Regions from separate parts of the Paenibacillus sp. FSL H3-0469 genome, predicted to be linked through region 2. Evidence: riboswitches for the same ligand, from Rfam matches in the RefSeq annotation. Region 2 holds a riboswitch; each other region holds the start of a gene.
The links. A riboswitch is a leader RNA that binds a small molecule or an ion and turns the genes downstream of it on or off. The one in region 2 is predicted to bind cyclic di-GMP.
Positions count from the first base shown of each region.

Region 1 (7,990 bases), 300 kb from region 2:
TGAGTAACAGGCCTAAACCTGATTGGTTTGGAAGCGAAGCTTCCGATTTGAATGTCACCGTTGCAGGTGACGATTCTCCATAGAAAGGAGGTGATCCAGCCGCACCTTCCGATACGGCTACCTTGTTACGACTTCACCCCAATCATCTACCCCACCTTCGGCGGCTGGCTCCCTTGCGGGTTACCCCACCGACTTCGGGTGTTGTAAACTCTCGTGGTGTGACGGGCGGTGTGTACAAGACCCGGGAACGTATTCACCGCGGCATGCTGATCCGCGATTACTAGCAATTCCGACTTCATGCAGGCGAGTTGCAGCCTGCAATCCGAACTGAGACCGGCTTTGCTGGGATTGGCTCCACCTCGCGGCTTCGCTTCCCGTTGTACCGGCCATTGTAGTACGTGTGTAGCCCAGGTCATAAGGGGCATGATGATTTGACGTCATCCCCACCTTCCTCCGGTTTGTCACCGGCAGTCACTCTAGAGTGCCCAGCTCAACCTGCTGGCAACTAAAGTCAAGGGTTGCGCTCGTTGCGGGACTTAACCCAACATCTCACGACACGAGCTGACGACAACCATGCACCACCTGTCTCAACTTTCCCCGAAGGGCACCTGATGCATCTCTGCTTCGTTAGTTGGATGTCAAGACCTGGTAAGGTTCTTCGCGTTGCTTCGAATTAAACCACATACTCCACTGCTTGTGCGGGTCCCCGTCAATTCCTTTGAGTTTCAGTCTTGCGACCGTACTCCCCAGGCGGAGTGCTTACTGTGTTAACTTCGGCACCAAGGGTATCGAAACCCCTAACACCTAGCACTCATCGTTTACGGCGTGGACTACCAGGGTATCTAATCCTGTTTGCTCCCCACGCTTTCGCGCCTCAGCGTCAGTTACAGCCCAGAAAGTCGCCTTCGCCACTGGTGTTCCTCCACATATCTACGCATTTCACCGCTACACGTGGAATTCCACTTTCCTCTTCTGTACTCAAGTCACCCAGTTTCCAGTGCGACCTCAGGTTGAGCCCAAGGTTTAAACACCAGACTTAAATAACCGCCTGCGCGCGCTTTACGCCCAATAATTCCGGACAACGCTTGCCCCCTACGTATTACCGCGGCTGCTGGCACGTAGTTAGCCGGGGCTTTCTTCTCAGGTACCGTCACTCCGGTAGCAGTTACTCTACCGGACGTTCTTCCCTGGCAACAGAGCTTTACGATCCGAAAACCTTCATCACTCACGCGGCGTTGCTCCGTCAGGCTTGCGCCCATTGCGGAAGATTCCCTACTGCTGCCTCCCGTAGGAGTCTGGGCCGTGTCTCAGTCCCAGTGTGGCCGTTCACCCTCTCAGGTCGGCTACGCATCGTCGCCTTGGTGGGCCGTTACCCCACCAACTAGCTAATGCGCCGCAGGCCCATCCCCAAGCAGCAGATTGCTCCGCCTTTCATTCTCTCCTCAGGAGAAGAAAGAAATTATCCGGTATTAGCTACCGTTTCCGGTAGTTATCCCAGGCTTGAGGGCAGGTTGCCTACGTGTTACTCACCCGTCCGCCGCTAAGTTTGAAAGGAAGCAAGCTTCCTCTCAAACTCCGCTCGACTTGCATGTATTAGGCACGCCGCCAGCGTTCGTCCTGAGCCAGGATCAAACTCTCCAAATTGGTATTTAGAAAGAGCGATTGCTCATTTTGAAACATCTGACGAGAATTTACATTCTCTAATTTGGATCTCACCGAAGTGATCTCCAGATACTCACTCGTTGTTCAGTTTTCAAAGATCAAGCTCGTTGTCAGCGCCGCTCACCACGCCACCAGCAACTCTTATAATATATCACGTTCATCCGAGCAATGCAAGCTTTATTTTTGAAATCACTTATTTAAGTAATCTCTCATTTCCTTTGCCGCTCAACAACGCTTATTTATAATAACCTATCCCTCTATTAAAAAGCAACCTTTATATAAATAAAAATAACCCGCTTAATTATTAAGCGGGTTATTCTCAGGTAATGCTATAGTTCACAGCTATCCTTAGTAGAATTTCGCTGCAGTATATTTGCTTGCTGATTTGACCAGTTCAGTTGATGCTGCGTTTTTACCCAGACCTGCATCGACTGTAGTATCAATCGTTACCCATTTGCCGTTCAGGAACACTTCATTCCAGGCATGGTATGAAGTTACATAGCTTGTATTCCCCATAACCAATTTGGTTGGAATACCTTCACTGCGGAGCATTGTAGCGAACAAGGATGCGTAATCGTAACAGATCCCTTTGTTGGTAGCAAGCGTGTTATCGTTGTTCGGAATATAATCTGTGCTTACGCTGTTAGCCAAAGAGTAATCATATTTCACGTTAGTTACGATGTAATTGTAGATAGCCTTAACTTTGTCTGCATCTGTAGTCAGACCCTTTGTAAGCTGGGCTGCCTTTTGAACGGATTTATCGGAAGAACTCCACTTTACATTCTGTACGGAGCTCAAATATACGGCATTCACATTGCTCATGGAGAGAGATACAGTCTCGGAAGATAGTACTTTGTACTTGTTGCCGGTAGTATTCTCAAGAACAGAGACCTTATAAGAGCCATTGCCTTGTTGCAGCGGGAACGTCTCGTTCGGTTTGGAAGTGTATAAGTTGTAAGTATAGCTGTTGTTGCCCTTGGTAATCATGAGCTTCATCTTCTTATCCTTAGGAACATCGTACGATACCCCGATAACCCCTTGATCAAGTTGTCCAACATTTAACCAGCTTGAATCTGCATTAGCGGCTTGAGCAGTGCCTGTCTGTACAGAAGTGACGATCACAAAAAGTGTAATCAACATTAAATAAAACTTCTTCATGGATAAAACCCCTTTCGGTAGCTGGCTGCCATTCTTACGGGAAGGCCCTTTAGCTTTGCGTCCCTACCTTTCGATAGGTTTGCCGTTATCGTATAAGCTTTATCTGTCCAATCTACTACCACATAATGACAGATTCTGAATTAAAACAAACAAAAAAAGCCTCTTCATTCGGTAGCTGGCTGCCATCCATGACGGGAAGGCCCTGTAGCTTTGCGTCCCTATCTTTCGATAGGTTTGCCGTTATCGTGTATTAGCTTCTGATAGTTCTATCTTACCATACCTCTATCTATTATCAAGACCCAAATTGCTAGATTCCACCACAAATATACTAAAATTTTATGTTTTTTCGACCTTTATCGCCTTGTCTTGATGGATTCAGGTCAGCTTCGCATGAATGATAAGTCTGTGGGTCGGGTTGACAAGCGGATCACAGGTAATAAGGGTCAGAATCTTATCATCATCCTTTCCCTTCAGTACCGAAATATCAGTAGGCTCTACAATAGATACATCATATACAACATATTTGTATTCCTGGCCGCTTGTAATAACAGTAATGGTATCCCCTTTACCGACCTCATCCAGTCTGTTGAACAGCCGCCCTGCCGTTCTTGACCGGTGTGCCGCAATCGCTGCATTGCCTACCGCGCCAATCGGAGCTGTCTCCTTCATATGCGCCGCAGCATGCTTCATATTAGTCTTGGTGGCGCCCTCCAGTACAGGCAGCTTCAGATCGATTTTGTCAATTTCAATAATGGCAGTGATCTTGCCTCCAACTTCAATCTCGGGCGCTGTAGTGGGCACCGGCTCTTCTGCACCAGACTCTTCCGCCAGCAGCTGGGTGACTTCCGCATAAGGCTTGCTCAGATCCTGGCTGGCAGGAGCGGTAGCCGAAGGAACGATTTCACTATAGGCCTGTTCGGCCTCTTCCAGCAGCTTCTGCTGCTGACGGTCCTCGTACCATTCGCTTCCTTTGGGGTAGAGCATAATCAGGACCCCGGCAAGTATAATCAAATAGGATAACTTCCGCATGACAATCGCCTCCGCAATATAGAATAAGTACTCCCGCCGCAGAATACGGGGAAGATATACTGTCTCTTTAGAATACCCATTTCCGGCTTCCAAAGAAATTAATGATCACTGTTATGAAGGTAACCAGCACCTTGGCCAGGAGCACCTGTATCCCCAGCCGGTCAGTCAGAAGATGAATCAACAGCACCGAAATGCCCAGCACCAGCAGATTCAGCACAATAAATCTCACCAGCTGCATCCGGTCAAAGCCGCCATTCCCGCCTCTGTCCCTTCCCTTAAAGGTCACCTTCTTATTCCAGAAAAAGCTGTTGGCCGTCCCGGCGCTATAGGAAATAATCTGTGCAGGGGTGTTAAGCATCCCCAGGGAATGCAGCAGGGTAAATACCGCAAAATCTATGAATGTGTTAAGCAGGCCCACCGCATTAAATTTCAGAAACTGGATCATGCCTGCGCGCCAAGCCTTATCTTGCATAATCGCTTTCCTTCCGGGTGTCTTCAGACTCTGTATCCGGGTAGCCTCTGGTCTCGCGCACGATATAGAGCGGTCTATCCTTTGATTCGTCATAGATCCGTCCGATGTATTCCCCAATGACGCCCAGCAGCATCAGCACAATGCCGTTAAACAACAGGTTCACCCCGACAATGGACGCCCAGCCCGGCACGGTCCAGGAGGTGAAGACCTTCTGGAATAAGACCAGGAACAGGTAGATGAAGCTGGAGAAGGACAGGAAGAAGCCGATATAGGAGGCGATTTTGAGCGGCTTATGCGAGAAGGAGGTGATTCCGTCGAGCGCAAAGCGGATCATTTTTTTGAGCGGATATTTCGTCTCCCCGGCGTAGCGTTCCTCCCGCACATATTCCACCATGGTCTGCCGGAAGCCGACCCAGCTCACCAGCCCCCGTACATAACGGTTCTTCTCCTTCAGACCGCGCAGCACATCGCAGACCTTGCGGTCGATCAGCCGGAAATCCCCGGTATCTGTGGGAATCTCCACACTGGTCATGCTGCTGAGCAGACGGTAAAAGATTTTGGCCGTAACCTTCTTGAAAAAAGTCTCTCCGTGGCGCTTCAGCCGCTTGGCATAGACTACCTCATAGCCTTCCTTCCACTTGGCGATCATCTGCAGAATGACCTCCGGCGGGTCCTGGAGATCTGCGTCAATCACCACGACAGCCTGACCTTCAGCATAATCCATGCCCGCCGTAATCGCCACCTGGTGGCCGAAGTTACGGGAGAAGTCAATCAGCTTGACATGCTCATCCCTATTACTGATTCCGCGCATAATCTCAGCCGTACGGTCCCGGCTGCCGTCATTGACGAACACAAGCTCATAGGTATCCCCGCACTCATCCATTACTTTTTTGAGCCGCTCGTAGGTTACCTGAATGACTTCCTCCTCATTATACATGGGCACAATTACACTATATCTGGCCTTCACAAGGGTTCCTCCTAAATTTATTGTAAGCCACAGCTTCTTTGATGCGCCTCTTCAACATCAGCTTTCAACAACTATGGGCTCTTACAGCTCCCCTCCTAGAATACCCAGGAAGGGAACCAGCGAAGTACTTGAATGATATAACTGCTGTTCACCTGCATGCCGGATAAGACCGGATAGAACATTACAAACAGGATGGCGGCAGCCGCAACATAGGCGTACCGCAAATATCTGGCACCCTGGAACCTGCTGTCAAGCAGCTTCAGGATGTACACAATGGATAGAATCATAAACGGCACCATCGCAAAGTAATGGTACAGGAACGTCTCACGCGGCACAAGCATCCAGGGAACATATTGTGAGAAGAAGGCGATCCAGATCATATACAGGTTCTTGTCCCGGCGCTTCACAGTGAACCATACGGCGGCCAGCATTGCGAAGATTCCTGTCCACCAGATCAGCGGATTGCCCATGGTAACTATGCTGCTCGTTTTGCCTGCGGGTAAGCCTTCGCCGCCGCTGAAGAACCACACGGGACGCTTCATGAACGGCCACTCCCACCAGGAGGAGGCGAACGGATGTGTTGCTACAAGCTGGCTGTGATAGTTGTACATATTCTTCTGGGCATCAATCAGGCCCTTAACGGTGAAGCCCTCTGCTGATGCAGACAGTGAAGGAATGAAGGACAAACTATATACGATACCCGGAATAACAATGAAGAATCCTATACAGCTAACCAAGGTGATCACTGTATTCTTCCAGAAGAACTGATCTGCGGTCCTGCAGGCGGCTTTGAGTTCCTGTCCGCCCAGCTTGCCTTCAGCCAGCAGACGTCCGGCAGCCTTGTATTCTCTGTAGCGTTCAAAAAGTACCAGCGCAAGCATAATAGCAAGCCCCGCGCCTCCGTAAATCACGATCCACTTCGAAGCAACCCCGATACCGAAGAACAGTCCTGACCAGAACAGCGGAACAAGCGTTGTCCGCAGCGGCACCCGGTAGAAATTCATCGTGAAATACCGCTGCATGAAATAGAACATCAGCATAATGAAGAATACACCGTACACATCGATGGTTGATATCCGCGTCTGGGTGAAATGCATGAAGTCCAGAGCGAACAATCCTGTTGCCAGTGCCGCATAGGTAGTCTTACGGAACAAGCGCATGGCCATGATATAGATCAGCGGCAGCATCGCAATCCCGAACAAGGTGCCTATGATCCGCCACCCGAACGGATTGACGCCGAACAGCTCCATTCCTAGCCCGATCAGCAGCTTGCCAAGCGGCGGGTGCGTATTCTCATAAGGAACAATATTATGATAATGCTCATAAGCCGTACGGGCATGATAGATCTCATCAAAATACGTACTGTTCATGAAATTAGAGTTCTCCGGTATGACGGACTGCTCATCGAACAGATTGGCCGGCGCTCCTCTTTTAGCTGCTCCCGAATCAGGTGTTACGCTTGCTATGGTCAGAGGGACCTTCGGTGCCCCCTGCTCATAGAAGGCCATCTCGTTAAGAGTGAAGCCTGGAGACGTAACCGAGAGCTTAACATATCTTGCGGATACGTTAAGCGGCTGGCTTTTCCAGATGAAGACATTGCCGACATCCTCGCTTACCTCAAGCGGGTTGCTCCAATTATCAGGGGTCTGGCTGAATTCCAGCTGAAACTTCCCGGTCCCGACACCACCGAAGACATTAACCCGCTCCAGCTGACGGGCCTGCCCCAGATCCACATAGAAGCTCTCACCGCTGGCCGCCGGCTCCCACAGAGTCTCAGGTGCCTTGTTATCACCCAGATGATAGAGGGCAAGCGCTCCGTACAACGCGGTGATGCCGAGCATCCAGATCCAGTCTCTGCGCTTCAGCTTCAGCGGAGAACGCCGCTCAGCAGGGGCAAGCGGCTTGATGCCTTCTGCAAGCAGCAGATCTGCTGCGTACGCCTCCTTAGGGGTAACCGGCTCAGGTAAAAGCTTCGCAGTTCGGCGGATATATACATCGTATCCAATATAGAGCAGATATATCGCAAGAATGATAGTGGTAATAGCTGTAACCAGCACAATGCCGTCAGCCGGCGGATTTCCGCCGGTATTCAGGTACGCCAGCGTATAACCAACATTGATGTACTGGGTCAGAGAGAACCCGAGGAACAGGGTCAGGAACCGCCGGTCCCGGCTCTCCATGAAGGCGAATAAGGACAGGATCAGTACCGGATACAAGTAACGCTCATGCATTTTGGTACCGAATACGAAGACAATCGTGATCAGCACCATAGCGATGAAGTAGGACTTGGAGAGATCCTTGCGGTCCTTGGTATTGAAGGAATAATACGCTGCAAGTGCAACTGCTACCAGGATGAAAATAAAGCCCCAGATACGGTAAGGGATGCCGAGCCAGGTCACGTCCAGCGCCGACCACATCGGATCGGTCAAGGCATACAGGTTGAATGCATTCACTGTGGAATACGGATAGGAGGACAGTGTGCTTTTGTAAAGGTTAATCAAGCCTGCAAACCCGCCGTTGTTCCAGAAGAACGGGGCTGCGAGGACAAGAAAAATCCCCAGTCCGTACAGGGCGCCCAGCGCAAGCTGCTTCCAGGCCCGGTGATGGTAGAAGGCAAGCAGCAGCACAGGTGTGAAGATCAGCGCCTGCGGCTTGATCAATGTAGCGACGGCAAAGAAGACCGCCGCACGTACAAAGCGCTT
Region 1 covers NZ_CP150302.1:5,246,643-5,254,632, reverse strand. The annotation lists rRNA gene NSS83_RS23120 (16S ribosomal RNA) at 84-1,644, opposite strand; gene NSS83_RS23115 (transglutaminase-like domain-containing protein) at 2,011-2,820, opposite strand; cyclic di-GMP riboswitch class I at 2,834-2,914, opposite strand; cyclic di-GMP riboswitch class I at 2,988-3,069, opposite strand; gene NSS83_RS23110 (class D sortase) at 3,196-3,849, opposite strand; gene NSS83_RS23105 (GtrA family protein) at 3,917-4,321, opposite strand; gene NSS83_RS23100 (glycosyltransferase family 2 protein) at 4,311-5,288, opposite strand; gene NSS83_RS23095 (glycosyltransferase family 39 protein) at 5,384-7,990, opposite strand, start outside.
Region 1: another riboswitch for cyclic di-GMP. It lies ahead of NSS83_RS23115 (transglutaminase-like domain-containing protein); the one in region 2 lies ahead of NSS83_RS21815 (anti-repressor SinI family protein).

Region 2 (7,990 bases):
GCGGTAGCCGATCAGATCAATCAGGAAGTCCTTCTTGAACATATGGCGGTAAGCACTGGCCAGACGGACTGCGGCAATACAGGCTTCCGGGTCATCGGCATTGACATGCACGATTGGAATTTCATACCCTTTGGCCAGGTCGCTGGCATAATGGGTGGAGCGGGAATCCTCGCTCTCTGTGGTGAAGCCGATCCGGTTATTGACGATAATATGCACAGTACCGCCATTCTGATAACCCTGCAATTTGCCGATATTAAGCGTCTCTGCGACAATGCCCTCTCCAGGGAAGGCGGCATCGCCGTGCATCAGCACAGCCATAGCCTTGCTTGTGTTCAGCTTAGGCAGTCCCGGAGCGTTGCGCTCTTCCTGTGCGGCGCGGGTGAAGCCCTCGACGACAGGATTGACGAATTCAAGATGGCTCGGGTTATTGGCCAGCGTGATCCGGGTGCGAACGGTCTCGCCTTCGCGGACGGCACGGTCAGCCCCGAGATGGTACTTCACATCACCGCTCCAGCCGTAGGTCACGCCCATGGAGCCTTCCGAAGGGAACAGCTCCTTGTTCGGCGAGTGATGGAATTCCGAGAAAATAATATCATAAGGCTTGCCCAGAATATGAGCCAGCACATTAAGTCTTCCGCGGTGGGCCATGCCCATCAGGATATGCTCTGCGCCGTCATGCGCGGCGGCCCGCACAATCTCATCCAGCATCGGCACGAGGGCATCATTGCCCTCCAGGCTGAAGCGCTTTTGGCCGACGAAGGTCTTGTGCAGGAAGGTCTCGAAGTGCTCCACCTGAACCAGCCGCTTCAGCAGCTCTTTGCGCTCTGTATTATTCAGCGGGGCAGGGGAGGTCATCGATTCCGCCTGGCTGTTGAGCCAGCGCAGCTCGCGTTCATCATGTACATGCCCGAATTCGTAGGCAATGGTCTGGGTATAGGCCTGGCGCATTCTGTGGACGGCATCCATCGCGGTATGCACATCCGCAGGGGCATTATCCCAGATCAGCGAAGCAGGCAGAGCATTAAGATCCTCGCGGGTAAGCTCGTAGGTCTCCAGCTCCAGCCATTTGGCCATCGGGTTCGTGCTGCGCTCCAGCGGGTCAATGTCTGCGGCCATATGGCCGTATATCCGAATATTGGCGATCAGCTTCGAGGCCTTAACAGCCTTCTTGAGCCACTGCGCATCTGCTGATACGGCAGGGCTCGGAGCCCTCTCGGCATCGGGTGCCAGCGGAGGGGGGCCGGATACGGTGAAGAGATCACGGTAATGTTGTTCAACAGAAGAGGGGTCCTTGACAAATTGCTCATATCTTTCTTGGATGTAGCCCAGGTTGGGGCCGTAATATTTGCTCCATACTGTGTCGTTATAGGGCTCTTTGACTGCCATGAATAGGTCCTCCTAACGGATAAACTCCACGCGAGGCATCCAGTGTGCCACTTGGCGGAGCTGCAAATGTTTGCGGTTTCATTCTCACCTTATTGTGCTACTTTCCGGCGGGGTAATCAATTCATACTTTCGGTCAATCCGTTCGCAATTTGGCATGATTCATTACAGTATTCATACGGAACTATCATAAATAAGCAAAATTCCCCTCCGCTTCTTTTGCTTTTGTTAATTCTTAAGTGCTATCTAACTATAAATTCCTATCACAGTCCGTCATCTATACAAATGGGTAATTGTCTCTATACGAGGTTGCGCGCAGCGGTAAGGCGGAGCAGTTAGAGTTCCCTTTAGTATATTTAAACTATTAGCTAGGGTTTGAACTTGGGACTGGAAATATTTATACAAGACGCTGGCAATTTCAGCTAAGTTTCCTCACATTTTATCATAAAAAAATTCCAGAAAACGACACACTAATCGCGCATGATCTTGTATAATGTTATTGCGGAGAACGGTTTCATCGATTCTTGCCAGATCCTTTCATGATGGAGAGGGTCCAGTTAAAGGTAAACCTGCCGAAAGACAGGGGCACAAAGTCTCGGATCTAAAGTAGAGATACTACAAAGTAGCAATACTACTATGATGGCCGGACTGCCTGGGGACGCGAAAATTCTAGGAGGAGATTTCTTGGATATGTCCAACCAGGGGAATGACGAGCTGCAGGCAGTAGATCTGGATTTAGAATGGGTGCACTTGCTGATGTCTGCCAAGCAGGCGGGGATCGCGGCGGAGGAGATCCGCCGGTTTCTAAGTGAGAAGGCGCTCCAGGCGATGTAAGGCGGTCATCATTGTTCGGATACATACAGAAAAGGCACAGCGTCCGGTACGCTGTGCCTTTTCTGTATGCCGCTTGAAAGCATGCCTTCGCCGAAGGCGGCCTCCCTGCCGTGCGGAGTCTTCCCTGTGACATACAATGCTGTGTTTAGTTGTCCTTTTGTTCCATGCGCCATTTCTGGTAATCGAGGAATTCCTTGAATTCACGTTTGCTTATACCGGAGGCCATAGCCTCCTGAACCAGCCGGAACCATTCCCCGTCCAGGGCCTGTTCTTCCGTCTCTGCCAATCCGCCATACAGCAGTGCATGAATGGATACCTGAAGCGCGTCAGCGATTTTTTCGATGAATTGAATGGAGGGGTTGGATTGAATATTCCGTTCCACATTACTGAGGTATGATTTCGCCACATCAGCCTTATCCGCAAGCTCGGATAGCGAATAGCCCTTCTCCAGCCGGAGTTTGTGGATGCGGCTTCCCATAGTATCTGACACGATTACAACGCCCTCCGTACTTTTTTGGTAAAAGATAAGAAGTGATATGCTTCGCGCTATACCGTATCCCTATCTCTCTCGCGGAAACGGCACCGCCCGTTCATAGGAGGGACGGCAAAGCCGTTTTCACTTGTCAGTATAACAAAAAACCGCAAATCGGACAAAATCATTGAGCCGGCAGCCTGTAGAAAAGAAAATAGCACACCCGGCCCGGTTGGGGAAGGATGTGCTGTCTTGATGGATTCCTGATCTACTTGGCTTCTCCCACTCCTTGAAGAGCATCGAAGGTCCAGTTCAGAGCTAAGCCGTCACCCTGAAAAATGTTCTGATCGAGCGTATTGTCCACGAACTCGAAGGCGATCTTAAAGGTCTTGGAACCGGCTGCGGCAATCCCTCCCGGCAGGATACCTGCTGCTACGAGATCGTAGCTTGGGGTGTTCTTCAGATCCTTCAGGGAGATCTCGGACAGCACATGACCGCTTAGTGAACCGCCGGTGTACGAATTATCCAGGAGCTTGACCTTGAAGTGGTCTCCGAGATCCTGGCCCGCATTGTCGCCCTTGGCATCGGTTACGGTGTATGTGGTAGCGAGCTTGAGGAATTTGATATCCAGTGTGCCGTCATTGGACAAGGTAAAGGTGCGGACGGTGTAGTCTCCCGGCTTCAGATTCGTCAGCGCTACCGGAGTATTGAAGGAGGAGCCGAGCTTCAGCGTACCTGCGGCGAAGGTTGCGGTGCTTGTGGCTGTGGAGCTGAAGTAAGCGAAGGTGCCCCCGCCGATTAAAGACAAGCCCAGTGCTGCCGATGCTACGCCAAGACCCAATGTTTTTTTGATACCCATGATTGATTTCCTCCTCGAATGGTTTGTTTTGTTGGTAAATTATTTGAGACTGCCTTTTTCCTGGTTGGCTTCAAAATTCAGCGTCAGCGCAAGCGTATCGCCCTGATAATAGTTCTGCGGCTGGAGGGTTTCCTTGAAGGCAAACTGGATAGTCAGGTTATCCGAGGTACCGGCTTTAATGCCGGATTTCTCTCCGCCTAAGATCGCTCCGACAATTCCCCGGGCCACGAGATCGGGACTCTCTTTCTCCAGATCGGCCAGCGAGATGACCAGGAGCGGCAATTCTTGCTTATCCTTGTTCGCGAGGAAGGTCACAATAATATCATCCTTGAAATTATGGGAGCCGTTGTCTCCCAGAGCGTCTGTAATAGCCGATGAGGTGTGCAGTACCACTTTGGGAATGTTAAGCGTCCCGTCATTTATAAGCTTGAAATCTCTTAAGATGCTGTCTCCCGGCTTGAGGTTGCTGAGATTAACAATGACAGAGGGATCAGATTTAAGTGATAAAGTTCCGTTGTTAAAAGAAGATGAAGAAGTAGAAGTACTGCTGAAGTAAGCGAAGGTGCCTCCGCCGACCAGGGTCAAGCCTAATGCTGCCGATACAACTCCGAGACCTAATGTTTTTTTGACGTTCATTTGTTCATCCCTCTCTTAATGAGTCTATTGGGTGCATAGCCGGTGCTTCCGGCAAGCTGTATTGTGGCTCCGCGTTTCGTAAACGGGAGAGGACAATCGGTCATTGTACAAGGTCAGTCAAAGTATCAGGGGTGCCGGCGCTGGCTGCGGATGAGGAGACATTTTTCTTTTCCAGTGCCGCAACGGCCTTCCAGGAAGAATACAGCGCGTAGAGGAGCAGCAGCAGTCCGGGAATAATCATCAGCACTACGCTTCCGGCTTTGGAGACTGCGAAGCTCATGGCATAGCCCACATAGGGTACGGTTACACCGGTGTACTCACCTACTACATTCGTGGAGCTGACGGCTGCTGTGTCGGCGGCATCATTATTGTCGCCCTTGGTGGTGTAGCTGGCTTCCCCCAGTGCATTGTTCAGCTCGGCATCGACCACGCGGTGGGTGATCAGAATATTATCGGGATTCAGAAAAGTGATCACATCGCCTTTCTGAAAACGGGTCATGTCCCCGCCCGGCTTAATGGCTACAATGGAACCGGTCTGGATGCCGGGCTCCATGGAGCCGGACAATACCGTTTTGATCTGATAGCCGAAGAAGGAGGGCTCGCCGCCGGAGGCTTTGGAGATCACAACGGCTGTGATCAGCACCAGGAACACTAGCAGAATCAGTGTGGAGATGATCGTATTGGCTATTTTTCGGATGCGCATCTTATTCGCCGCCTTTGCTGGTGTCGGATTGTGGAGACGGTGTAGCTGTAGGAGAAGGCTGCCCGCCGTCCACGACAGTACCTGGAATTACGCTGCCTGGTTCATGATCTGGAGTTGCCACCGGTAAAAGAATCTCAGGCGCAGGCGTGGCCACTGGAGCAATAACCTCTGCTGCTGCTGAAGCTGTGGGGACTGGATTGTCCTGTACAGGAGCTGTTGGAGCGGGCTCCTCTGCCGGCTGGCTTTTGTCGGGAGGACTGGTTGCGGGCGGCTGGTTCTGGGCTTGTTCATGCTCCAGCTTCAGCGCTTCGTCAGCAGCCTTCTGCTTCTCTAGGGCGAGCCGTTCGGCTTCCTCCGCTCTGGCTTTCTCGGTCTTTTCAAGTGCCAGGCGTTCCTCTTCCTCTTGCTGTGCCTTCGCCTTGTCCTCAAGGGCCGTCTTGGCGTCAGCGATTTCTGCCAGCCGTTCCTGCAAGGTGTGGATTGTGGAGGACAGGGTATCCTTGGACGCCGTTAATTCGGTGTTCAACTGCTCGTACGCGGCCAGCAGCGTGGGGGAGACCTGCGAATCTGCCTGATAGGCGCTGGTTACGAACGAGAGGATAGGCTCCTCGGCTGGGAAGCTGTAGTCATCCTGCCGGAGTAAGATGCGGTCGGGATTGCCGGTAGGCAAGGATCCGCCGATATCATGAATCGAGCCGAGGTATTGCACAATTCCGCTTAACGTCTCCGCCAGCGTCTCCGACAGAATCCCGCTTTGATGAAGACTCTCTTGAATCTGGTCGAAGAACTGTGCATCACGGATTTCCAGACAGTTAGGATCGAGATTCACCATATAACCTCCGAGCTTGTGCAGGATGGCCGCTGCGTAGCCAATTTCCTGCAGGATTTGTTGCCAGACCGTCCCGTTGAAGCTTAGTTGCTTATCCAGCAGATCGATCTCGCTGCCAGCTTGAGTGAGCTCAGACGAGAGTTCGTCCGCAGCCTGACCCAGCTCTGCAAGCGATAGCTCTCCGGTAGCGGCTGAGGAGGTGTTATACACTCCACTGATGCTATGGCTGCCAAGGGAAGATTTCAGCTCTATGAGGGTGCTTAGGTGCCCGCTGAATTCGGACAACAGCTGTTCAATCTGACCCGGGAATACCGAGCACAGCCCGATGGAGCTGATCTGCTCCTGTGAGGTGTTGAACTCTCCATAGGTGCTGCCGATCTGGCCCGAGGTGTAGATCAGAAGCACAGAGACAGCCATACCCGATTGCAGAATCCGCAGGCCGAGCCTCCTGGTTTTTCGTTTGCGCCGCTTGGCAGATCTGGGGTACATAGCTAAGCCCCCTCTCAACTTGCTAATGAGTTATTCGTTATATTCGTTCTTAATAAAGAACGATATCGTAAACAAATCATACACTGCGCCGCTTGAAAAAGAAAAATCTTAATTTCAGCGGAATGTTCGCAATAAAGTACGAATTGGGTGCGATATCTCGCTGTATCTGCGGTTATCGCTGTTTTTCACAAATGTTCTTTATAAAGAACGAACGGGACGGGTGGGAGGAGCGGAGAAAGGTGAGAGAAAGATGAGGGGGAGATGAAGTGAATAGGCGTTGTTCGCAGATAGTGGGCGGTTAGCGGAAATGAGGGGCACAAGTGCACCTTAATGGGGCGAAAGTGGGGGAGAGCGGAAATGAGGAAGGTAATCGGGCTCAATGTATGCGAAAAAGCGAATACAATCAGTCAGCTGCATCAGTTGGCTAAACGAAGGGGCTGTCCCAAAAGCAGCGATTCTTCCGTTAATGGAGAATCGCTGCTTTCTTTTTTGGGAAGAGAATTCAAATGATATTCTCTTATGATTTGGGTGTTTCGTATACCGCTTAAACAGCGATTGGAACAACGTTCTATTTGCGGAGCGTCCACCTAAGTGCTTACGTTGATCCTACTCCACAATAAAGAGCTGTCCCAAGCAACCAATTCATCGCTTTTGGGACAGCCCTCTCCGCTAGTTTTATGAAAATGTCCGGTTTCGCCGAATCTGAACCTGTTCAATCAGGTGATTTCTGGTGAAATCCAAGTTCAGGGTAGCTTCTCCCCGCGCGAGGTGACGTACAGCTCATACCATTCCTTGCGGGATAGCTCTAGCTGGTCCGCGCCTGCACAGGCAGCGATCCGCTGCGGATTCACTGTGCCGATAACAGGCTGAATGGCTGCGGGATGCGTCATCAGCCAAGCCAGCACGATAGCCTCGGGTGTCGCGTCCTTCTCGTCAGCAAGTCTCCGTACCATGGCCGCTGTATTCACGACATTCTCCGGCTGGCCTTCAAGCGGCCGTCCGCTGAAGAGTCCCTGGGCCAGCGGGCCCCAGGCCTGTAGCTGGATATTCCCGGCACGGCAATACTCCATGGTGCCCTCCGGGAACGTAATGTCCTTCCACGGGTCGCGGTTCACGCTGAGTACGGCGTCGACCCAGCTGATCCGGGACAAGCTCATATGCAGCTGGTTGACAATGAACGGCTCGTCGCAATAGGTCTGTAACAGCTGGATCTGGGCGGCGCTCATGTTGGAGACGCCGAAGTGGCGCACCTTGCCGGAGGCCTTGAGCTGATGCAACGCTTCCGCCACCTCTTCGGGGTCCATTAACGGATCGGGCCGGTGCAGCAGCAGAATATCAATATACTCTGTGCCCAGCCGTGCGAGAGTTCCATCAACGCTGGACAGAATGTGCTCCCTGGAGAGGTCGAAGCTATTGGAGAGGTCTCCCGGCTCCATCAGCTTGATGCCGCATTTAGACTGGAGGAGAATGTCCTCGCGCAGCCCCGGACGTTCCTTGAAGATTTGCCCGAACACCTTCTCCGCCTTGCCCCGGGTATAAATATCCGCATGATCAAAAAAATTAATACCTATAGACAGCGCCGCATCCAGTGCCTCATGTCCCTGCTTCATATTCGCAGCTGTGACCGGTTCGCGGTCCCAGCCTCCTCCCAGTCCCATGCAGCCCAGCGCGATACGGCTGGCAGGTATGCCGCGCCGGTTAAGGGGTAACGCCTTCAGCAAAGTGATCCCTCCATAGTATTCAGCTTGAGAATGCTCCGGTTATGCTACCGGACAAGCCTACACC
Region 2 covers NZ_CP150302.1:4,944,270-4,952,259, forward strand. The annotation lists gene NSS83_RS21810 (2-oxoglutarate dehydrogenase E1 component) at 1-1,386, opposite strand, end outside; cyclic di-GMP riboswitch class I at 1,936-2,039, shown strand; gene NSS83_RS21815 (anti-repressor SinI family protein) at 2,074-2,217, shown strand; gene NSS83_RS21820 (helix-turn-helix domain-containing protein) at 2,363-2,695, opposite strand; gene NSS83_RS21825 (TasA family protein) at 2,958-3,548, opposite strand; gene NSS83_RS21830 (TasA family protein) at 3,588-4,184, opposite strand; gene NSS83_RS21835 (signal peptidase I) at 4,285-4,887, opposite strand; gene NSS83_RS21840 (hypothetical protein) at 4,889-6,205, opposite strand; gene NSS83_RS21845 (aldo/keto reductase) at 6,949-7,926, opposite strand.

Region 3 (7,990 bases), 880 kb from region 2:
CCTCGATGACAGCGGAGGTAGCGGGTGTACTCTCGGAGGGCTTCAGTACGGCGCAGTTCCCGGCGGCGATAGCACCGATCAGCGGTTCGATCAGCAGCTGGAACGGGTAGTTGAACGGCCCGATAATTAGCGCCGTTCCGTAAGGCTCGGCTATGATTCTGCTCCGCGCCGGAAACAGATGCAGTGGTGAGCCTACCTTCACCGGCTTCATCCAGCGCCGTAGATGCTTCATCATATAGCCGATGCTGTCCAGCGTGAATCCGATCTCTGTGGCATAAGCCTCAAACTCGCTTTTATGCAAATCCTGGCTCAGTGCAGCAATAATCCGGGTTTCATTGCGTGAGATGGCCTCCTTCAGTTTCCGAAGCTGCTCCAGCCGGAAGCCGTGGGTTCTCGTAACTCCGCTGGCGAACCATTGTCTGTGCTCAGCCAGCAGTTGGTCAATCTGCCCTGCAGTGGACGGTGGCATGCTTGTATCCTCCTCGGTCGTTTGCGGTTCCTACAGATTACCTGCTGAAGAGGGTAGAGTCTGGATGTAATCCTGCATCCGGCTCCGGTTCAGCAGGGTGATTTCATTGCCCTTGAATTCGATCCAGCCCTGATCGCGCAGGAATCCCAGCTCCCGCGACAAGGAAGGGCGGGCGGTATTCATATGCTCGGCCCATTCCTTCCGGCTGAAGGGAAGCTTCAAGGTATCGGATTCCTGCTGCTCTCCCTGCTCCAGCAGGAAGTCTACGATACGGCGGCGCAGCGGACCGGCGGACAGGTTCTCGATCTTCCGGTTCACCAGCACCAGCCGCTCGGACAGATTCTCGATGAAGCGGGTGAGGATATCGGTGTCGGCCGCGAATAATCTCAGCAGCTCCTGCTTGCTGATGAACATCACCTTGCAGGGGCCAGTGGCCGTGACGGTGGCGGGCACGGTGTTATTCCTGCGGAATAATACGGCTTCGCCGATGGTCTGTCCCTCCTTCAGATGCGCGATGGTCACACTGCTGCCGGTGGGGTGTGTCTTCTGCACCTCGATGCGGCCGGAGAGCAGAATCCCGAGCCGGTCTGCCGGATCACCCTCTGCCAGAATAATCGCATTCTTGTGGTAGGAGCTGACAGCGTAAGCCAGTGTATCCAGCAGCTGTCCGATCTCTTCTGCGGACTTTCCGCGAAATAGCAGGCAGGATTGCAGTGTAGCAGGCTCCGGTCTCATACTTTTCCTCCCGATGTGTAGTGATTGGTAACATTCGTTACCGATTGATAGACGAAAGTCTACTACAATTATTGGTAACTGTAAAGGCGAGGCACAGAGCGGTTCCAATAATGATAAGGAGTGATTCAGGTAATGAGCGAAATGTTTTGTTTCCAGTGTCAGGAGGCAGCTAAGGGGACGGGTTGTACGATTCAGGGGGTGTGCGGCAAGACTAGTGAGGTAGCGAATCTGCAGGATCTTCTGGTATATACACTCAAAGGCATTGCCGTCTTCGCGCGCAGCGGGCGCGAACTGGGGATCACCGATCCGGTAACGGAGAAATTCATTATAGAGAGCTTGTTCGCTACGATTACCAATGCCAACTTTGTGCCGGAATTCTTCACGGCGAAGGTTCGGGAAGGACTGGCCCTGCGGGACCTGTGGCGCAGCAGAGTGGCCGATGCCGGAGTGATGGCCCATTTATCGGAGCATGACGCGGCGAACTGGAATGCGGTGACCGATGAAGAGCTGATGGAGAAGGCGGCAACGGTGGGCGTGCTTGCTACGGAGCATGAGGATATCCGTTCCTTGCGCGAGCTGCTGACCTATGGCCTGAAGGGAATGGCTGCTTACATGGAGCATGCCGCAGTGCTGGGCTTCTATGAAGCGGGCGCACATGCTTTTATGGAAAAAGGCTTGGCTGCTGCCCTGGATGACAGTCTGAGCGGCGGCGAGCTGACAGCCCTGGTGCTGGAATGCGGCAAGTTCGGCGTGGATGTAATGGCCCTGCTTGACCGTGCGAACACCGCAGCCTACGGCAACCCTGAGATTACCAAAGTCAATATTGGTGTAGGTACAAACCCCGGTATTCTGATTAGCGGTCATGACCTCAAGGATATGGAGACGCTGCTGAAGCAGACCGAGGGTACCGGAGTGGATGTGTATACGCACAGTGAGATGCTGCCGGCCCACTACTATCCCGCCTTCAAGAAATATAGCCACTTCGTAGGCAACTACGGCAATGCCTGGTGGAAGCAGAATGAGGAATTTGCCAGCTTTAACGGTCCGATTCTGATGACCACCAACTGCATTGTACCGCCGAAGGACAGCTACAAAGACCGGCTATACACGACAGGCAACACCGGTTATCCGGGAATTCAGCATATCGCGGCAGGCACTGATGGTGAGAAGGATTTCTCAGCTCTGATCGAGCAGGCCAAGAGCTGCAGTGCTCCGGTAGAGATTGAGACCGGAGAGATTGTCGGCGGCTTCGCCCATGCGGCTGTAATGAATGTGGCAGATCAGGTGGTTGGAGCGGTAGAGAGCGGCGCGATCAAGCAATTCTTCGTCATGGCCGGCTGCGACGGACGGATGAAGAGCCGGAATTATTACACCGACTTCGCAGCAGAGCTGCCCAGTGACACGGTGATCCTTACCGCAGGCTGTGCCAAATACAAATATAACAAGCTGGCGCTTGGCGATATCGGCGGAATTCCGCGCGTGCTTGATGCCGGCCAGTGCAATGACTCCTATTCTCTTGTAGTTATAGCGCTTAAGCTGAAGGAAGTCTTCGGTCTTGCGGATATTAACGATCTTCCGATCTCCTATAACATTGCCTGGTATGAGCAAAAAGCGGTGATCGTCCTGCTGGCGCTGCTGCATCTGGGCGTGAAGAACATTCATCTGGGCCCTACGCTTCCGGCCTTCCTGTCGCCTAATGTAGCCAAGGTTCTGGTAGATACCTTTGGTATCGGCGGTATTACTACCGTACAGGAAGATATGGAGCGGTTCATCGCTGCGGTATAATACAAATTCAATATGAGCCAAAAAACACAAAAGCGAGTCTCCGTATATGTATACGGGGGCTCGCTTTGTGTGTATAGATATGAACGTTACCGTCAGCGCTTATGGCAGCCGGTAGACCGCAAACGGCTCGCCGGTGCGGAAGGCGGCGCTAGCCTGGTCAAGTTGCTCAAGTACCTCCGCATCCGGCGAAGCAGAGAGACTCTGCAAATTATGCTGGACCTGCTCTACTGTAGTCGCGCCGACAATCACCGTGGAGACGGCGGGCCGGTTCATCAGCCAGGACAGGGATAGAGCCGCAGGTGAGGTGCCCAGCCCTTCCGCAATGGCCTGAACCTGCTCCCCGAGCGAGATGCGTTCCGGGGTAAGAAAGCGGCGGAAGTTCGGATCGGTCTCTGCTCTGGAGCCGGCAGGGGCCTTGCCGCTGCCGGCATATTTGCCGGTAAGGATACCGCCCGCCAGAGGGAAGTAGGGGATGATGCCCAGCCCCTGATCCAGGCAGAGCGGAAGCAGCTCGGCCTCGGGCGTGCGGTCAGCCAGCGAATAGCTGCACTGGATAGAGATGTATTTCGCCCAGCTGCGGGCTTCGCTGATTCCAAGCGCCTTCATCAGCTCCCAGGCGGCATAATTGGAGGCTCCGATATACCGCACCTTGCCTGCGGAGATCAGATCATCCAGCGTGCGCAGCGTTTCCTCCAGCGGTGTGTAGGGGTCGAAGGTGTGGATCTGATACAGATCCACATAGTCAGTCTTCAGCCGGCGCAGGCTGCCCTCCAGCTCCTGCATCAGGTGATGGCGCGAAGAGCCGCTGCCGCCGGGTCCCTCATGCTTCGGCAATCCGGCTTTGGTCGCCAGCACTGCGTTATGGCGTCTGCCCTCAAGCGCAAGGCCGATGATCCGCTCCGATTCAGAGCCGGCATAGATATTGGCGGTATCGATGAAATTGATGCCCTGACCCATAGCGGTGTGCAGAATGCGGACCGAGGTCTCCTGATCTGCCCGTTTACCGAATGAATTGGTTCCAAGACCCAGGGCGGACACCTGAAGGCCGCTATTGCCTAGACGGTTATATCGCATGCTCTCACTTCTCCTTATCTAGTAGTACTTAACAAGAATCCCGCACAAGCAGCTTGCCGCCGGACTCCAGGCGGCTGCCTTGCGAACGGGCGAGATTAATTACTGCATGCTCCTCCTCGAGCAGTTCGATCTCCTCGCCCAGCTTGAGGAGCAGCCTGGAGAAGCTGCTTAGGACACTATCCGTAATGTATCCGGTGAATTGCCCCGGGTGGGTGAACACCTCAAGCATATGCCGGAGCGGGTCTGTGCCGGAGCCGAACTCTCCGTTCATACGGCTCAGGGTAGCCTCAAGATCGCGGATCAGGCTATCGAGGTGGTTGTATTTATCCTCCAGCAGCAGCATGACCACCAGACCGTAATTCACCGATTGCTGCCGGGACTCTACGTTCTTGGCCAGCTGGCGTGCCGCCTCACGCAGTCCGTCCACTTCTATACGCAGCAGTCCTGCGAGGCTGTGCAGACGATGCTGCTGTACCCCGGCATATCCGGCGTACAGGCCGCTGCCGGTAACCTGGCCGCTAACATAAATACTGCCGGTGGCTATAATCGTAGATTGGCGGATATCGCCATAGACGTACACATTCCCCAGGGCTTCGATCCGTACAGATCCTTCCAGATCTCCCGGTACAATAATGTCGCCTGCGAACATAACGTCGCCCGCAGGCTCTGTCATCTCTCTGGTCAGCAGACAGAGCGGAGGGAAGTCGCAGATCCGGATGCTGCCGCTTCCTCCGCAGATGCGGGGTCTGCCTGTGTGGTTGGCTACGATATTACCGCAGGGAAGGAGCTTGGCATGATTGCCGGCAGCAAAGTAGATATCCTGCGGCGGGGGAGGGGGCAGAACCCTTCCGTCTGTGTCGAGGCCGGGAATGCCTTCCTCCGGCGGCAGTTTGCGGGCGAAGACCTCACCTGCAAAGGTAAAGGGAGCTCCCGGGAAACGGAGATACTCCAAGGGTTCCGCAGGCTTCTGAGCGGGGGATTCCTGTCCCCCAAGCATTCTGTTCCCCTCCAGTGTATGCTCCGGCAGCAGGAATTCCAGCCGGGCTTCCTTGCCGGGCAGCGGAGCTCTTCCTTCTGCGATGCATACGGGAAGATATGTAGGATTCTCCAGCTCCGCGTACAGGGCGGGAATGTTCAGGCTGCGCAGAATGAAACGGTTGTCCAGTGAAGAAATAATCTGTTCTATGGTGAGCGTGGACAGCAGCACCGCCGGGTTGGGCTGGGCACGGACGACCGCCTCGAAGGCGGCGGGACAGTTAACCAGATTCCAGGCGTACTTCTCTGCACGGTATAAAGTGAAGTGGACCTTGAGCTTGTCAGGCGATACGGTAATTTCATACTGCGGCTTCTCGCAGATCTCCCAGGTAATATAATCTGACTTGGTCACCTCGGTTGGCTCTGTAACGGTCTTCCAGTTGATCTTCAGGACAACAGGGTGGATCGCAGAAATGCGGGCGGGAGCGCCTCCGGGGAGCGGGGGAGTAATGAATATCTGGTTGTCCTGCACGAGGATAATTCCATTCTTATCTCCAGTTGTCCCGTCAGAAGTCCGGCCCTCCACAGAGAATGAATCCAGGAGACCTTTACGTTCAAGCATCAGGGACTCTACGAATTCATATCGGCTTGGTTCGATATCCTGCTGCGGCATGGTTGTAACCTCACTTTTTCGTATGATCAATGGCAATTCGTACAGAAAAAGAACATCATCAAGCCCGGAAGTCTTCCTCCTGAACAGCTGGCTTAAGTGGTCTCTATTGGCAGCCTGGCAACCGTAAACGCGGATTCTGGCGTTCTTAGGCCCATAGCTTTGCGTCCTGCCCTTTCGGGAAGTTTGCCTTTAGAAATAGATCAATGATATACATCCTGTAGAGGCGATGAATTGTGATCGACTGCAATCGACAAAAAGAATCATAAATAGTTCTTATGCGTCATTAACTTCTGCAAACAAGCTTAATTCTAGTACTTAAAGAGCTATTTTTCAACTATATTATGCCTATTTATCAAAAAACTCGAAATATGCAGCTCTATTTCGACAAAAAAACTGGTTTCCCAGCGCTTACAGCTTATGGAAGAGGGAGATGAGAAGAAATGCGGGTATTCAGCTGTTGGAACACCCTGGGCTTGGTAAAACCCGGACTGTTCCTTTTTAATAAGCAGTATTGCGAATGATTATGTCATATATGTGTTAACTATGTAAATAAACACAAACTTTCAGTGTATTATTTCGTAATAAAACCGAAGACATCACAAATTCGTTGTAATATAATCTAACTCATACCAAAGAAACGCGAGTTAATGTTAACTAAACTAACATTAATAGAGATAGCGACATCAGGAGAGGAGCATAAACCATGCAGATTGCAGCAACACCTTACATCTGGCCTTATGACGGGGCAGTGGACCCGGCGAAGACAGCGCTGATGATTATCGACATGCAGACGGATTTTTGCGGCAAGGGCGGTTACGTCGAGAGAATGGGTTATGATCTCTCATTAACGGCGCGGGCGATTCAGCCCATTCAGCGGCTGCTGGCACGTATCCGGGACATCGAAGGGTTCACCGTGATTCATACCCGCGAGGGGCATAAGCCGGATCTGTCGGATCTGCCGGCGAACAAACGCTGGCGCAGCCGCCAGATCGGGGCCGAGATCGGCTCCGAAGGACCGGCGGGGCGAATCCTCGTGCGGGGGGAGCGCGGCTGGCAAATCATTGAGGAGCTGGCGCCTGCCCGCGGAGAGTACATTATAGACAAGCCGGGCAAAGGCAGCTTTTATGCAACCGACCTGGACCTAATCTTGAAGAATAAAGGAATTACCCATCTGATTCTGACTGGTATTACTACCGATGTCTGTGTACACACCACGATGCGGGAGGCCAATGACCGGGGGTACGAGTGTCTGATCCTTGCGGATTGCACGGGAGCGACGGATGAAGCGAATCACCTGGCGGCGTTGAATATGGTTCAAATGCAGGGCGGGGTGTTCGGCAGTGTAAGTGATTCGCAAGCGGTGCTTAAGGCACTGGAGCAATACTAAATCATTCATAAACGGGGGAATTACCATGTGGAACAAGTCCAGAACGAAAGCACTGATGCTGTTAACCTCGCTAATGCTGCTCCTGACCGCCTGCGGTAACAATACGGATGCCGGAAAGGCCGAAGGACAGGGAGCAGAAGGCTCAGGCGAGCTGAAAAAGGTGGTGCTCCGGCTGAAGTGGATTCATCAGGCGCAGTTTGCCGGATTTTATACCGCAGTGGAAAAAGGCTTCTATAAAGAAGCGGGGCTGGATGTTGAGATCCGCCCGGGGGGCTCGGATTTCCCGGCTGTGCAGATGGTAGCTTCCGGCAGTGAGGAGTTCGGAGTTACCGGTGCCGACCAGGTCGTCATTGCCAGAGAGAAAGGCGTCCCGGTCAAAGCATTGTCCGCGATCTACCGCAAAACCCCGTTCGTCATGTTCGCGCTCAAAGAGTCCGGGATCAAGACAATGGAGGATCTTGTCGGGCAAAAGGTAGGCATTAAGCTGGGCGGAAACGAAGAGCTGACCTTCCGTGCCATGGAGAAAAGTGCGGGCATCGAACCTTCGAAAATTGAAGAGATGCCGGTCAAATATGATCTGAGTCCGCTGTTAACCGGTCAGGTCAAGGCTTGGCCCGGATATGTCATTAATGAGGTGCTGGCTGTAGAGGAGCAAGGCAAGGAAGTGAATATTATTGATCCGAACGACTATGGCATCAATTTCTATGCCGATACCTTGTTCACCACGGAGTCTGTTATTAAGAAGGACCCGGAGATGGTCGCAAGCTTCGTGCAGGCATCTATGCAGGGCTGGGATTATGCGGTCAAGCATCCGGAGGAGGCAGCGGAATTCGGTCTGAAATATGGCGAGAAGCTGGATCTGAAGCATGAGGTCAATATGATGAAGGCCAGC
Region 3 covers NZ_CP150302.1:4,067,773-4,075,762, reverse strand. The annotation lists partial or broken gene NSS83_RS17825 (aldehyde dehydrogenase) at 1-484, opposite strand, end outside; gene NSS83_RS17820 (Crp/Fnr family transcriptional regulator) at 500-1,204, opposite strand; gene hcp (hydroxylamine reductase) at 1,337-2,989, shown strand; gene NSS83_RS17810 (aldo/keto reductase) at 3,089-4,063, opposite strand; gene NSS83_RS17805 (flagellar assembly protein A) at 4,092-5,711, opposite strand; cyclic di-GMP riboswitch class I at 5,817-5,909, opposite strand; gene NSS83_RS17800 (isochorismatase family cysteine hydrolase) at 6,415-7,098, shown strand; gene NSS83_RS17795 (ABC transporter substrate-binding protein) at 7,124-7,990, shown strand, end outside.
Region 3: another riboswitch for cyclic di-GMP. It lies ahead of NSS83_RS17805 (flagellar assembly protein A); the one in region 2 lies ahead of NSS83_RS21815 (anti-repressor SinI family protein).